3 regions of the Methylomusa anaerophila genome follow, and region 2 is predicted to be linked to each of the others. Evidence: riboswitches for the same ligand, from Rfam matches in the RefSeq annotation. Region 2 holds a riboswitch; each other region holds the start of a gene.

Region 1 (4,657 bases), 1.9 Mb from region 2:
GCTATGGCTATGTTTATGTGGCGCAGATCTGCATGGGGGCTGACAAAAAGCAGACTTTGCAGGCCATCGCCGAGGCCGAAGCCTATCCGGGACCTTCGCTGCTCATCGCTTACTCGCCTTGCATCAACCATGGACTAAAAGCCGGTATGGGCAACAGCCAGCTGGAAGCCAAGCGAGCCGTCGAAGCCGGCTACTGGGCGATGTACCGCTATAATCCAGCCCTGAAAGATATGGGCAAAAACCCGTTCCGGCTGGACTCCCCGGAACCTACCGCCGACTTTAAGCAATTCCTCATGGGAGAAGTGCGGTATTCCTCCCTTAAGCAGCAGTTCCCCGCCCAAGCCGACGCGCTGTTTGATAAAACAGCCAAAGATGCGGCTGAAAGATTGGATACCTACAAGCGCTTGGCGAAAATGTATGATGAATTGTCGTCGGAGGCAGCCGCTTCCAAAGAATAACAGATCTCTATATTAATGCAGGAAATCATCCAACTTTATAGAATAAAAAAATGGCCATAATGGCCATAAAATGTATTTCTATTTTACCTTCGAAGCTATCGAAGGTATTTTTTATTTTTAATCAATTCAATTATGGCTATGCCGGCAACGACTATCAAAACAGCGGAGCGGGCGATGAACTAGTCCTTAACATCCTTGCTTTGTTTCAAAGCGCCCGGACCGTCCTGGGCCACAGGTACTTCCGCTTCGCCGAAGGTTTTCATATCGTTTAACACATGCAGGGAAGCATTAATCAGCGACATTCCCAAAGCAGCGCCCGTTCCCGCACCCAGTCTCATGTCAAGATAGATATAGGCCGGTATACCGATAATATCCAGCGCCGCCTGATGTGCCGGTTCAACGGCAAAGTGGGATCCCACCAGGTAGCTTTTAACTGCCGGAGCCATTTTCACAGCGATAAGGGCGGCCGCACCGGTAGCCAAGCCGTCTAACACTACTGCCGCTCCGCCCGCGGCGGCCCCCAGTATCACTCCTGCCAAACCGGCAATCTCCAGACCACCGACTTTACTTAACACATCAAGGGGATCATTTTTGTCCGGAGCATTGACTGCTAATGCCCTCGCCAGTACCTGGAGCTTCTTGCCGTCCCCGGCCAATTCGGCCAGCGGCTGCGGACTATAGCAGGCGATAATTGCCGTGCTTGCCGTTGTGCCGGCCATACTTATTTCACCTAAGCCCAAAACCCGTGAGCCCCTGGCTATTTCCTCGCCGGCTGTTTTTATTCCCGCTTCAATAGCTTGGACGGCCTGTTCCCGGGTCATTGCCGCTTCTTGCGCCATATTTTTCGTCCCGTAGGCGATCTTTTGGCGGTGGACTCGCGGCAGCGGCGGTAAGTCTGCCGCTACACCCACATCCACGATAACCAGATTAGCGCCAACATGATCGGCAAACACATTGATAGCGGCGCCCCCGTTGCAAAGGCTGCCGATGGTGCCCGCAGTTGTTTCCTGCGGATAGGCACTTGGTTCCTCCGCAGCCACTCCATGATCACCGGCCATGAGAATAATGCTTTTAGGCAAGGTCCGGGGTCTTGGGTTGCCGGTAATTCCGGCCATTTGACAGGCCAGGTGTTCAAAATGATGCAGGCTGCCAAGGGGTTTTGTCAGGTTATCAAGTCTTACCTGGCACTTTTCCATTGCCTGGACATCTAAGGGTTTTATCTGAGTAATTACGTCTTCCAACATTAATATATCCTCCTCAATATCCTCCTAAGAATTAAGAATTCAGATCCAAGTTATGCAACACTTTAATTGCCACATTTAGCATATCTACTACTACTGAAGCCCCGATGGCTTCCCCCAGACGCACCCCCATATCCAGGCAGGCTTTCAGATTGAGCAATTTTAGAGCAATAATATGCGCCGGCTCACCGGATAAGTGAGAAGCAAGCATATATTCCTTGCTCAAGGGATGAATGGCATTGGCAATTAATGCCGCCGCCGTGGTGTTAAGACCGTCAATGACAACAGCACAGTGGTTGGCTGCCGATCCGAGAACAACACCGGCCAAGGCGCCGATCTCAAAACCGCCTACCTTGGACAATACGTCTATTCCGTCCGCGGCATCCGGCTTGTTTACGGTTAGGGCGCGGCGGACGACATCGATTTTCACCTTCAGCCGGCTGTCGGATATGCCTGTGCCCCGGCCGGTGACCTGTTCGGGCGCAAGTCCGGTAAAAGCGGCGACAATAGCTGCACTGGCGGTAGTATTGCCGATTCCCATTTCACCAAGGCTAAAACAGGTATAACCCTGCCGGACCCGGTCGTTCACAATTTCGATTCCTGTTTCTATGGCCTGGATAGCCTGCTCACGCGTCATAGCCGGTCCCTGGGTAAAGTCCTGGGTGCCGTAGGCAATTTTGCGGTGCCACAGCCCGGCAACATGGGATAAATCGCCGGCCACTCCCATGTCCGCCACTACCATGTTCGCCCGGCAAAAATTGGCGAAAGCATTGGCACTGCCGCCTTTGGCCAGCAGATAGTTGGCAGTCATCTGCAGCGTTGTTTCCACCGGATAAGCACTGATCCCGTGTTTGGCGACCCCATGGTCGGCGGAAGTTATAACCATGCAGTTGCGTACCAATTCCGGCTGTGATTGCCGCAGTATGCCCGCATACTGTCTTACCATGCCCTCCAGGCGGCCAAGACTTCCTTTTGGCTTTATCTGGCTGTCCAACCGGGCTTGTACCTCTTCCATTACGACTGTGTCCGGAGCAGAAATTTTTGACAGTGTCTCTGGTAATATACCCATAACTTATTCCAACCCCCATTTTTTGCTTATTTATTCTGGTGTTCAGAACATTCAGAACCTTATAGCCAAATTTAAAAAATAAAAGGCTTCTTTGGATATTATCCAAAAAAGCCTTCTTTTCCATGAAGAACTTTGTTAAAACGGATAAAGGCAGGTCTCCTGGCTCCCGGTTCATTGACTGTTTACGCCTTCCCCTTGCGAGTGGCCTTGTAAAGTCTTCCCGGTACAGTGGCGGGCCCGCGCTAGCGGCATAAGCATCATGCCTAGACTTCCCTATTATCCTCCAGTCGGCTGGAGGCACCTTTTCCGTGAATAATATGTAATTTGTAACTATTATAACAGAGCCGTAGCAGTTACGTCAAGCCAGGCTGAAACCAATATATATTGCACTATTTATATGATGATGAAGTGTTTGAACGTACCTATGAACTTACTCCAGAATACGGCATACTGCTTTCAGTGATAACGAAAAGTAGCGCGCATTTTCAGCAGTGGCTTGAGGTTCTCCCTTTTTATAGTAATATAAAGATAGAAGGAGTAGAATTTTATGCCAGGTGATTGCACTGGCTAAATATCGGTTGGGTAAAGCTAAGACAGTATCAAAACGCTGTCCGTTTTATTAAGATGATAGAAGATGTTCTGGGTAGCATACTGAAGGAAAATGACCAATCCTAAAGGAGGATTGAAGGCTAAGAATCGTCTTTGCTATGGCAAAGCTGGAAATGCAAAGAACTTGCGAATTTCGCAGGTTCTTTGCATTAGAAAGGTTTTATTATAAAAAAAGCAGAAAGTCTCTCTAGTTTAACCCGGCCTGTATTTTTTCGTTAACGACAACAGACCACTGTTTACCCGGATAAGCATTGTATCCTTTAGTGTGGGCAAAACCCCATATTTGTGTTTTTCCGTTTGCCTCCTTTTCTAACGTATAACCGTACATTTCACCGGCAATGGCTTTGCCGACGGCTTCCAGGTGCTGTAGGCTGGTAGATAAAATACCGGCGCGGTTTTTAGATGCAATTACAAGGCCGTCTTTATTCACAACGAAAATATCACCGGTACTGCCAATTCTGGCTGATTCAATGATGTCATAAATGAAATTCCAATTGAAACGGGTAGTGAATATTCCCAGAATATTGCCTGTTTCGTCTTTGACCGGACAGGAGTAGGAAATGGTATGTCCACCTGCGGAAGCTGAGTAGTACATGTCACTAACATATACGTTTTTCCCGTTTATGGTTTGTTGAAACCATTCCCTGCCGGACATGTCTTGTCCTACAATTTCCTGGTTCACTCCTGTGGCAACAACCTTGCCTTGTAAGTCTAGCAGATAGAGGTCATAGTATACCTCGTAGATGTCTACCGTATTTTTCATAAAGGAAGTAGCCAGGCTGATATTTTCTTCATTGGGGTGTTTCAAGCAAAGGATAATCTTCTCGAATGTTGCCCATGCTTGTACGTCACAGTTGCGTTCGAACAAATTACGGTCAATTTTGTCAATAGTGTCAAAAGCGACATCCGCTGTCCTTACGGCAATTACTTCATTAGCTTTTGTATGCATATTACTGATTAGTACTCTGCTTTCTTTAGTGGCTGTAAAACTTCTTTCGGCTAATTTTTTAATTTCGTCGGCTACAACCCCAAAGCCTCGCCCGGCATCTCCTGCTCTGGCGGCTTCAATAGCCGAGTTTAATGACAGCAAATTGGTCTGTTTACTAATATCCTCGATAGTGCGGACAATGTCCCGTACTTTTTGGTTCGCTTCTGTCATTTCTTTTAAAAGGACGGAAATGTCGAGAGTTGTAACTGAATTTTCTGCCATATAAATACCCCTTTCTTCATGAAAAAGAATAATCAAAACGGGAAGTTTCGAGAACGAACATATCTTTCTG
Region 2 (4,657 bases):
TTAATTCACTCCTGATATTTACTATCAGGAGTTTTTTATTGGCCTACCTACTGTTAGGACACTCCCGGTTGCTTTGCGCAAGCGGGAGTTTTCTATATAGAAACTTGTCTTTATAAGGAGGTCATTTTATGGATTACATTATGGAACCGCAGGCCATCGAACAGCGGAGCATGGAGATCATTGCCGCCTACCTTACCGATCTTAACCTGAATGACCAGGCTGCCAGAGTATATTCCCGGATTATCCATGCTGCCGGCGATCCCGATTATGCAAAAAGTATCAGTATCCATCCCCAGGCTATTGCTGCCGGTATGCAGGCGCTGCAGCAGGGCAGGCCCATTTACTGTGATGTGGAAATGGTACGTACCGGCATTAACAAACGGCGCTTGGCCGAGTATGGCGGTGAAGCGCATTGCCTGATTGCCGATTCCGGTATTGCCGAACAGGCCAGACAGGCCGGCATTACCCGCGCTATGGCAGCCATACGGGCTTTTGCCGATAAACTGGACGGCGCCATTCTGGCTGTTGGCAATGCTCCGACCGCCCTGTTTGAAGCCATAAAAATCATGCAGGAGTCCCAGGTCCGTCCGGCGGTAATTATCAGCGTCCCGGTAGGCTTTGTCGGTGCGGCGGAGTCCAAGGAATACCTGGCTGCGCATTCACCGGTACCTTATATCACTGTCCACGGCAACAAGGGAGGAAGCGCGATTGCTGCGTCGGCCATAAACGCGCTGCTGTATATGCTGCCAGGCAAGTAAATATGTAATGATAGTAAGAATAGTAAGAATAGTAAGAATGGTTATTGTGATATGTATGGCGCTGTGGATAAGCGGCTGTACTACCAATCAGACGGCTCAGATGGGCAAAGGCGCGGCAAGTTATGGGCTGGCAGATAACAAAGGTCAGATTATGGTCTTAAAGGACAAACCGCAGCGGATTGTCTCGCTGGGGATTGCTATGGATGAAATTTTGGTTGACCTGGTTCCCGCCCAGCGCATTGCCGCGTTAACCTACCTGGCGGATGATGGCAAAATTTCCAATATTACTGCCCAGGCCAAAAAAATACCCCGCAGGGCAACTGCCGACGCGGAGGCGATAATCAAACTGCAGCCTGACCTGGTGCTTGTTCCCGACTGGCAGCCGGTGGAACTGATTCAGATCTTGCGGGATACCGGTATCCCTGTGTATTTGTATAAGGCACCGAAAACAGTTAGAGAAATCAGGGATGTAATCGCGGAAATTGCCGGCGTTGTCGGCGAAGCTCAAGCCGGAGCGCAGATCATTGCTGAAATGGAGACTAAGCTTGCCGCTATTCGCGCCAAAGTGAGTCAGATACCTGGCGGCCGGCAGCCGGTGGTTGTCCGTTTTAGTACTATGGGGGTAACCGGCGGCAAGGACAGTCTGTTCGATGATATCTGCCGGCATGCCGGCGTCCAAAACGGGGCGGCCTTGGCCGGCCTGCCGACGAACGGTCAGTTGTCCAAGGAGCAAATTGTTAAGGTGAATCCGGATGTGTTTCTCATTCCGGTTGCCGACCGCAGTGGCCGGAATGCGGATATGCGGCAGTTCAAGGCCGACCTGCTGGCCGACCAGGCGCTGCAAGCCGTGACGGCGATTCAGCAGCGCAGGCTGGTTACGGTGCCGGATGCTTACATGTACTGCTCCTCGCAGTATATCGTAAACGGCGTATACGCTATAGCCGCGGCTGCGTATCCGCAGTATTTCGGACAGTAGCAGCTGGAAGCGGGGGCCGGTCTTCTTTTGCTTCCTTTTGCAGGTACATAGAGCGGGTTAGGCGAGAATCCTGCCATACAGATTCCCGTAGCCTGGAAGCACCGGGAGCCATCCTTACATAGCTGTTAGCTATCCGTCAGGCCGTGTATCAAATTATTTCAGCCGAGATTTACAATTTCATAGATATTGAGACAGGTGCCCTACGGGGCTTAATAGGGAAGACCGGTGCAATACCGGCGCGGTCCCGCCACTGTAACGGGGAGCAAACCCAAGGAATGCCACTGGGGCGAAAGTCCTGGGAAGGTTTGGGCAAGTGTTGATCCGGAGCCAGGAGAACTGCCTGACTGAAAATCACCGTTTACTCACGAGCGATGAGGAGGGGATTTGACCAAAAGAATGTTTTTTAACATTTGCTTACTTCCAGTCTTCCAGTCTTCTGCACTCTGTTCAGAAGACTTTTCTATTTGCCCGGATTCAGCTTGATAATAAGTCAAGACTCCCGCCTCTACAGGCGGCGTTAATTCAGGTGGAGCAGACTCTCCACCTGAATCCCCGTGTTTCAGTGATGCTGAAACGAGTTCACTGTAGACGAGGCCCAGGCCATGCGGAGGAGAGGAGGATTATATTTGCCGCATAACAAAATACTGCGTACCCGGAATATACTGGCGGGTATTTTTTTGGCATTCCTGCTGCTTGTTCATAGCGCGGAATGCAGCGGCTTTGAAGACAGACCGGCATTTCTCTGGCTGGAGTATGGTACGAAACAGGATGAGCGGGACGGATCGGCAACGCAGACTATTTATATTACAAGCAGTGCCGAATCACTAACGCTTGCTGAGCTTACCGATTTAACCGCTTTTTACCATGACGGCCGCCAAACCGGTGAAAAACAGTATTACCGGATTCCCGTCGAGCAGCAGGATGGCCGCTACTTCCTGCGGGTTAATACCTCTTCCCGGTTTTTTTATCACGTGGTTGTCACAGGTAGCCGCCAGGGAGAGCATTTTACGGCCCAGACGACTTTTCCCCTGTATGCGGACGGGATGGATAAGCGGATAGAGCAAGGCCGGGCGATGGCGAAAAATACCAAAGTATTTCCCGCCATTGAACTGGACTTATCCGGCAATCCGTACAGGACGCTGATGACAGGCCAAACGTTCCGGTTTCTGTATAAGCCGGTTTATTCGCCCGGTCATGCTGTCCGGGAAATGCAGATCCTTGATTTGCGCAACAAGACTTCGGAAAAACTTTTGCCTGATGCCGCCGGTATATTTTCTTTTACCCCGCCTCACGATAAACGCCTGGATAACGGCGGCTACAATGCGTATAAGGAGACCATCGTCTATGCGGAAGAAGCTGTCGGCAATGAAGTGTACAAAACCTCAATGAATTTTTTACTGCGCCGCTCATACTTGGCTCACAACAACCTTACCCATGGCCTGCTTCTTTTCTTCTTGGCCATGGCAGTCAGTATCACCGTTGTATTATTTCGCAGAAGGAGCTTCCGGTATCATGGTAGATAACTTACGGTTACTAATTCAAAATTTCATGTTTGTTTTCTGGACCTACGGCGGCCGGGCCGGAGTAAACCTGGGCTACTCGGTTCCCTGTTTTTCCTGTCCTTATGTTCCTGGCTGCGCCGGGTATTGTTATCTCATGGCCTTGCAGGGGCAATGGAGCCTAGCCTTTTTATTTCCCGAACTGCTTTCCTATAAAAGCTTTAAGGTAGTACTGTATTTTCTTCTCTTTGTTCTGTTGGCAATTCTGCTGTCAAAACTATGGTGCGGCTGGATATGCCCGTTTGGCACCCTGCAGGATTGGCTGTCCCAGCTCAGAAAGAAGCTGGGAATCCGGGAAACGGAGTTTTCCTGGAAAACCCGGGAGCGCCTGAAGCCGGTTAAATATGTACTGCTGGCCCTGCTGATTATTACGCCGTTCTTAATGGCATTTGGGGGGCTGCACCGGGATTTTTACCTGCTGTTCTGTCAAATTTGCCCGGCCAAGCCCATTATGCCGCTGTTTGCCGGGCAAACCCGCAATCTCGCCCTGGACTATACGAACACGATCACGCTGACCTTCTCGGTTTTATCCCTCACCATTGCCGCCGTCACGCTGGTCGGGAGTTTTTTCAAGGACCGGTTTTTTTGCCTGTTCTGTCCGATGCTCCCCTTGATTCAGATGACCCGCAAACTTAGCTTTATCCGCTTTGAAAAAAAAGGTCATACCTGCTTAGGCTGTGGCAACTGCCAAAGAATGTGTCCGGTGGATATCCGGGACGTGCATCTGGAAACCAGTGAAAAAAACGTAATGAGCGAAGACTGTATGCTTTGCCTGCGCTGTATCGAATCTTGTCCGGAAGACAACACATTAACTGTAAAATTCTTTAATCACGATATATTTTCGTCGTCACGCAGGTATGTTGCCGAAAACTATCAACAGAGGAAATCAGCCAATGGATAACATGGTGTCGAAAGAGGAAGAGCGGCGTCTAAGACAGCGGGCAAAGGCGTATGAAAAAACCTGTGAAGAATATGAGCAGGAAATTGACGCATTAAAGGCAAGAGCCGACTATGTTGCCGAGTTCGACTATTTTCTGGATTTATTAACCTTGCCGCTGCAGCCTTCCCGGCTCAGAGAAAAGGTTGGCCGGCCGCTCATTGGCCTGTTTTGCATCCAGGCACCATGGGAACTGTTTCATGCTTTCGGGGTTCATCCGGTGAAACTGTGCAGCGGCTCCTATACGGCGCAGCGGCTTTCCGCAGCTTATCTGCCGGTGCTGATGTGCCCCATGCTCAAATCCTATATTGGCAGTATGGACTTTGCCGGCGCAGCGGCTGGTTATGACGCCACAATTGTCCCGACGACCTGCGACTGGGTTGTGAAAATGCCGGAAATCGCCAGAGAGAAGATCGGACCCCTGCAT
Region 3 (4,657 bases), 330 kb from region 2:
CGGAATTCAGTGACAAGGTGGAGATTGTATTTCCGGTGCATAAAAATCCCCTGGTACGGAAAGTGGTGCAGGAGGAACTGGGCGGAGTCAGTCAGGTGAAATTGATTGATCCCTTGGATTATCAGCCTTTTGCCAATTTGATGGCCCGCTCCCACCTGATTCTCACCGATTCGGGCGGCATCCAGGAGGAAGCGCCGGCCCTGGGAAAACCGGTGCTGGTGCTCCGGGATACTACCGAACGGCCGGAGGCTATCGAGGCCGGCACGGTAAAACTAATCGGCACCGACAGGGAAAAAGTTTACGCTGCCACCAAACTTCTTCTTACCAATCAGGCTGAATATGAACGAATGTCCAATGCCTGCAATCCCTATGGCGACGGCTTGGCTGCGGCCCGCATTGTAAAATGCGTTTTATGGAAATATGGCTTAACCCGGGAGCGGCCCGGCCAATTTTGCGGCGGCAAGTAGAACGGGGCGTCGGCGGTTGCCAAGCGCCCCGTTTTTTTTTTTGGCTTTTTTAAAAAAAAATTGAGAAATATAGGAAAAATACCTCATCTGAGGCATTTACGGCCTCCTTGTCCTGAGATATGCTGAAAGCAGAAACCGGGATTGTCCTGCTCCTCACGGCGGGGTAAAAACTCATGGAATTACCTCCGGTTCTGGTTGATAATCTACAATACAAGGGACAAAGGAGTGAATGAAAATGGCTGATATTTACGGGAGCAATCGGTCTGACTTCTTATTCGGCGGCAGCGGCAGCGACGCGATCTACGGCTATGACCGTTCCGACCTTCTGTTTGGCGGGGACGGCGACGACTCACTCGATGGCGGGGACGGTGACGACCTGCTGTATGGCGGCGGCGGCAGCGACTACTTGTACGGCGGCAGCGGCAGTGACTTGTTGTTTGGCGGCGAGGGCAGTGACTATCTGGACGGCGGCGAGGGCAGTGACGTGCTGTTTGGCGGCGCCGGCGACGATTATCTGGACGGCGGCGAGGGTGACGACCTGCTTTTCGGCGGCGAAGGCAACGACCTGCTGTTTGGCGGCGCCGGCAATGACCTGCTTTTCGGCGGCGAGGGCAACGACTTGCTTTTCGGTGGCGAGGACAACGACTTGCTTTTCGGCAGTGGCGGCGACGACTGGCTGGACGGCGGCGACGGCAGCGACGACCTGTACGGCGGCGCCGGCAACGACACCTATATTGTGGACAATCCCGGCGATGCGGTGCAGGAGAATCCCGGGGAAGGTGTCGACTCCGTAACCCTCTTGAATCTCACCAGCTATACCCTGCCGGATAACGTGGAAAACCTGTTTGGCATCAATACGGACGGTCTCATCCTGACCGGCAACAGCCTGGACAACATAATCGACGGCGGCGACGGCAGCGACACCCTCTATGGCGGCAGCGGCAGCGACGTCTACAGCTTCCAGGGCGACTTCGGCCATGATACCATTGCCGCGGCCCCGGACAACCGCTATGACACGATCGACTTCAGCGCCTTTGCCAGTTCCGCCGCCGCCGTCGGCCTCGGCGGCAGCAGCGGCGGCGACCTCATCGTCACCATCGGCGCCAATACCGTCACCATCGCCGACTGGGACCAAAGCGGCGGCAACAGGCTCAGCACCTTCGTCTTCAGCGACGGCGTCAGGACAACCAACGGCACAAGCTGGCTGTAAGCGCCGGCGCATCACCCCTTTCGGCGGCAACTGAACATCAGCATGGCCCGATACAGACCCGGTCGCGTGAGGGACCGGGTCTTGTCAAGTTTTTTAATAATTTATGCATAATTATCTATCGAATACCTCATGTGAGGGATTTACGTCCTGTTTGTCCTGCGATATCATAAAAAGCAGAAAAGGAAAATACAGGGATAGGTGCCCTTGGGGCTTAATAGGGAAGACCGGTGTGATGCCGGCGCGGTCCCGCCACTGTAACGGGGAGCAATCTCGCCTAGTTGCCACTGAAGCGGTCTGCTTCGGGAAGGCGCGGGGAAGCGATGAGCCGGAGTCAGGAGAACTGCCTGTCCGGCAATCGCCATTTGACCTGCGAGCGACAGGGAGGAGATTACGAACGGCCGGCGGCAAGCCTGTCCGCCAATTAGCGTAAGTACTCCCGTGAGGGAGTTTTTTTTATATAATCCTTGTATCAACATGGAGGGGGAGAAATTGGTTGAGACAACACAAAGCAAAACAAGCAAAGCAAAGCGGCAAGTTAAAGAAAAAAGCTTTGGCCATGCGGATCTGCTGCGCCCTGGCCCTGGGTTTCGCGGCCCAGCCCGGGGGCCCTGCCTATGCGGCTGAAGCGGGGGCCTCGGTGACGGTGGAGGCGGATAGCGTGAAAGAAACGACGGCGGATGCTTCCGGCCAAATAAATTACGGTACGTCTTATACAGACGTGACCATCCAAAATAGCGGCCGCTGGCGGCCGATGGATGCCATAACGTTTGGCGATCCGTACTATCTTCCGGTTTACGAGATTTATATCGATAAGCTTGACGTAAAGGCCGGCGGCATTATTGATTTGACCTGGCAGGAAACGCCTAATCCGGTGTTTTGGGGAGAACAGTTTGGAATAGGCGGGAGTAACTTTTTCCGTAATTTATGGGTAACGGACGCCACGCTGGCGGACGGCGCGGTTTTCCGGATCAGCGCGGCACCTGCCGTCTATAATGGGGAATACTCTCTCAGTGTCACCCCGTCAGTGAATCGTATCACTTTGGGAAGCTATACCAGCCCGGTGGCCGGCGGCGGCACAATATATGTCCAGCTTGGCAATATCATCGGTTTTGATCCGCTGAAGATCAACAGCAGTTCGAAGACTTTCGGAACAAGCGGGACGAGGTTTTTAACAATTTATGAACAAACATCCGGCCAGTTCCGGATTGCCGGCCAGGCCTCCTATCTGGACGCCCCCCTGAATGTCTACAAAGTGACGCCGGTGATCGAGACTTCGGAGGCAGGCGGCAACGAGTATCAACCCGAATATATGGTGTTTGCCGATCTGCTGGACTATACCGTCGACAACACCGGCCTTCTGTCGGAGTCGGCCAAAACCGCCGGCGACATGCAGCTGGCGATGCGCAACCTGTGGCGGCTGGAAAATGCCAACACCCTCAGCCGCCTGGACGAACTGCACACCCCCGAGGCCAGGCGCCGGGAAGGCATCTGGACCAACGCCTACGGCGGCCGGTTTACCAATAACAGCAGCTACGGCCGCAGCGTGCGGGAAAACTATCACGGCCTGCAAGTCGGCTACGATCAGGAGCGCCCCGGCGGTTTCTACGGCGGCCGGCTGTATACCGGGCTATTCTTCCAGCAGACCAGGGCCGACACCGGCCTTCATACCGGCAGCGGCAGCTCCGAGAGCAGCGGCTTCGGCGCCTATGCCGCCTGGGTGGGCCGTAACGGCCGCTATCTGGACCTCATGCTGCGGGGCTCCAAACTCCACAACGATTACTATTTTTACAGCAACGGCGGCAAAATCGACGCCGACTACCATGCCTGGGCCTTCGGCCTCAATGCCCGCTACGGCCTGCATAAACCCCTGACCAACGGCTGGTTCTGGGAACCCCACGTCGGTCTGGCCGCCGGCCGGATCGATGACGCGGATTATCCCACCAGCAACGGCTTGCAGGTGACCCAAGGCAAGGTGGACGTTCTGACCGGGCAGGTGGGCGTGCTGGCCGGCCGGTCCCTGGGCGAAAAAGGGAATTTCTACGCCAGGGTGACGGTCAACCATGATTTCGCCGGCAGCGGGTCCCTGCGGGGCAGCTATTCCGGCGGGACCCAGGCCATAGAAACCGGCGCCGCCAGGGATACCTGGTGCGAGCTGGCCCTGGGCGCCAATGCCAGGATCTCCCCCAGCGGCAATTTCAACGTGAATGTGCTCCACACCTTCGGCGGCGATGTCAAGACCGACTGGCAGGTAAACGGCGGCTTCAACTGGCGGTGGGGCGGCTTCGCTTCCCGGCAGAAACCGCCGGCTCAGCCCCAGGAGGCGGCAGCGCCGGCCGTGACGCCGGCAGCGGTTGCCGGCAGTACGCCGGCGAGCGGGCCTGAACCGCCGGCGGAGGGCGCCGGCAGCAACAGCCTGATCGCCGCCGGCGAAGCAATAGGCGCCGGCGACGACCTGGCGCTGCCGGTTGCCGGGCCGGACAAGCAGCCGGTCGCTGTCGCCCGTGACGGCGCCGCCGCCGGCCAGCCCGGCCCAACCGACCTTTCCCCCGAACCGGCTGCGACTGACGAACCCAGTCCGGCGCCGGCGCCCGCCCCTGCCGGGGAAAGCGCCCCTGCTTCCGGCTACGCCCTGGAGCCGGTGGTGGTGGAAGCGCCCCGCCCGGCGTGGGAGGACAAGCTGTCCCCCGGCACCGTGACCGTCATTGAACCGGATAAATACAAAGGCGAGCAAAAAACGCTGCCCGACCTCCTGAAGGAAGTCCCCGGCGTGCATGTGCGCTATTCCGCCGGCGGCATCGGCCAGTACACCACCGTCTCCGTGCGGGGCAGCACCGCCTCCCAGGTGGGGGTGTTCGTCGACGGCGTGCTGACCAATCTGGGGGGCGACGCGGCGGTGGACATCTCCACCATCCCGGTGAAAAACGTGGCCCGGATTGAGGTGTACCGGGGCTATGTCCCGGCCCGCTTCGGCGGCACCTAC

The links. A riboswitch is a leader RNA that binds a small molecule or an ion and turns the genes downstream of it on or off. The one in region 2 is predicted to bind cobalamin.
Region 1: linked by a shared signal. The riboswitch ahead of cobT (nicotinate-nucleotide--dimethylbenzimidazole phosphoribosyltransferase) and the one ahead of MAMMFC1_RS12345 (hypothetical protein) in region 2 are both predicted to bind cobalamin.
Region 3: linked by a shared signal. The riboswitch ahead of MAMMFC1_RS10795 (TonB-dependent receptor domain-containing protein) and the one ahead of MAMMFC1_RS12345 (hypothetical protein) in region 2 are both predicted to bind cobalamin.

The regions. Positions count from the first base shown of each region.
Region 1 is NZ_AP018449.1:816,260-820,916, reverse strand. Features, by position in the region: gene nifJ (pyruvate:ferredoxin (flavodoxin) oxidoreductase) at 1-458, shown strand, start outside; gene cobT (nicotinate-nucleotide--dimethylbenzimidazole phosphoribosyltransferase) at 638-1,702, opposite strand; gene cobT (nicotinate-nucleotide--dimethylbenzimidazole phosphoribosyltransferase) at 1,734-2,768, opposite strand; cobalamin riboswitch at 2,901-3,087, opposite strand; gene MAMMFC1_RS22580 (cache domain-containing protein) at 3,565-4,326, opposite strand; partial or broken gene MAMMFC1_RS22830 (methyl-accepting chemotaxis protein) at 4,353-4,488, opposite strand.
Region 2 is NZ_AP018449.1:2,718,706-2,723,362, forward strand. Features, by position in the region: gene MAMMFC1_RS12335 (precorrin-8X methylmutase) at 129-758, shown strand; gene MAMMFC1_RS12340 (ABC transporter substrate-binding protein) at 766-1,734, shown strand; cobalamin riboswitch at 1,911-2,092, shown strand; gene MAMMFC1_RS12345 (hypothetical protein) at 2,361-3,257, shown strand; gene MAMMFC1_RS12350 (4Fe-4S binding protein) at 3,247-4,194, shown strand; gene MAMMFC1_RS12355 (2-hydroxyacyl-CoA dehydratase subunit D) at 4,187-4,657, shown strand, end outside.
Region 3 is NZ_AP018449.1:2,385,383-2,390,039, forward strand. Features, by position in the region: gene wecB (non-hydrolyzing UDP-N-acetylglucosamine 2-epimerase) at 1-467, shown strand, start outside; gene MAMMFC1_RS22895 (calcium-binding protein) at 703-1,677, shown strand; cobalamin riboswitch at 1,857-2,039, shown strand; gene MAMMFC1_RS10795 (TonB-dependent receptor domain-containing protein) at 2,171-4,657, shown strand, end outside.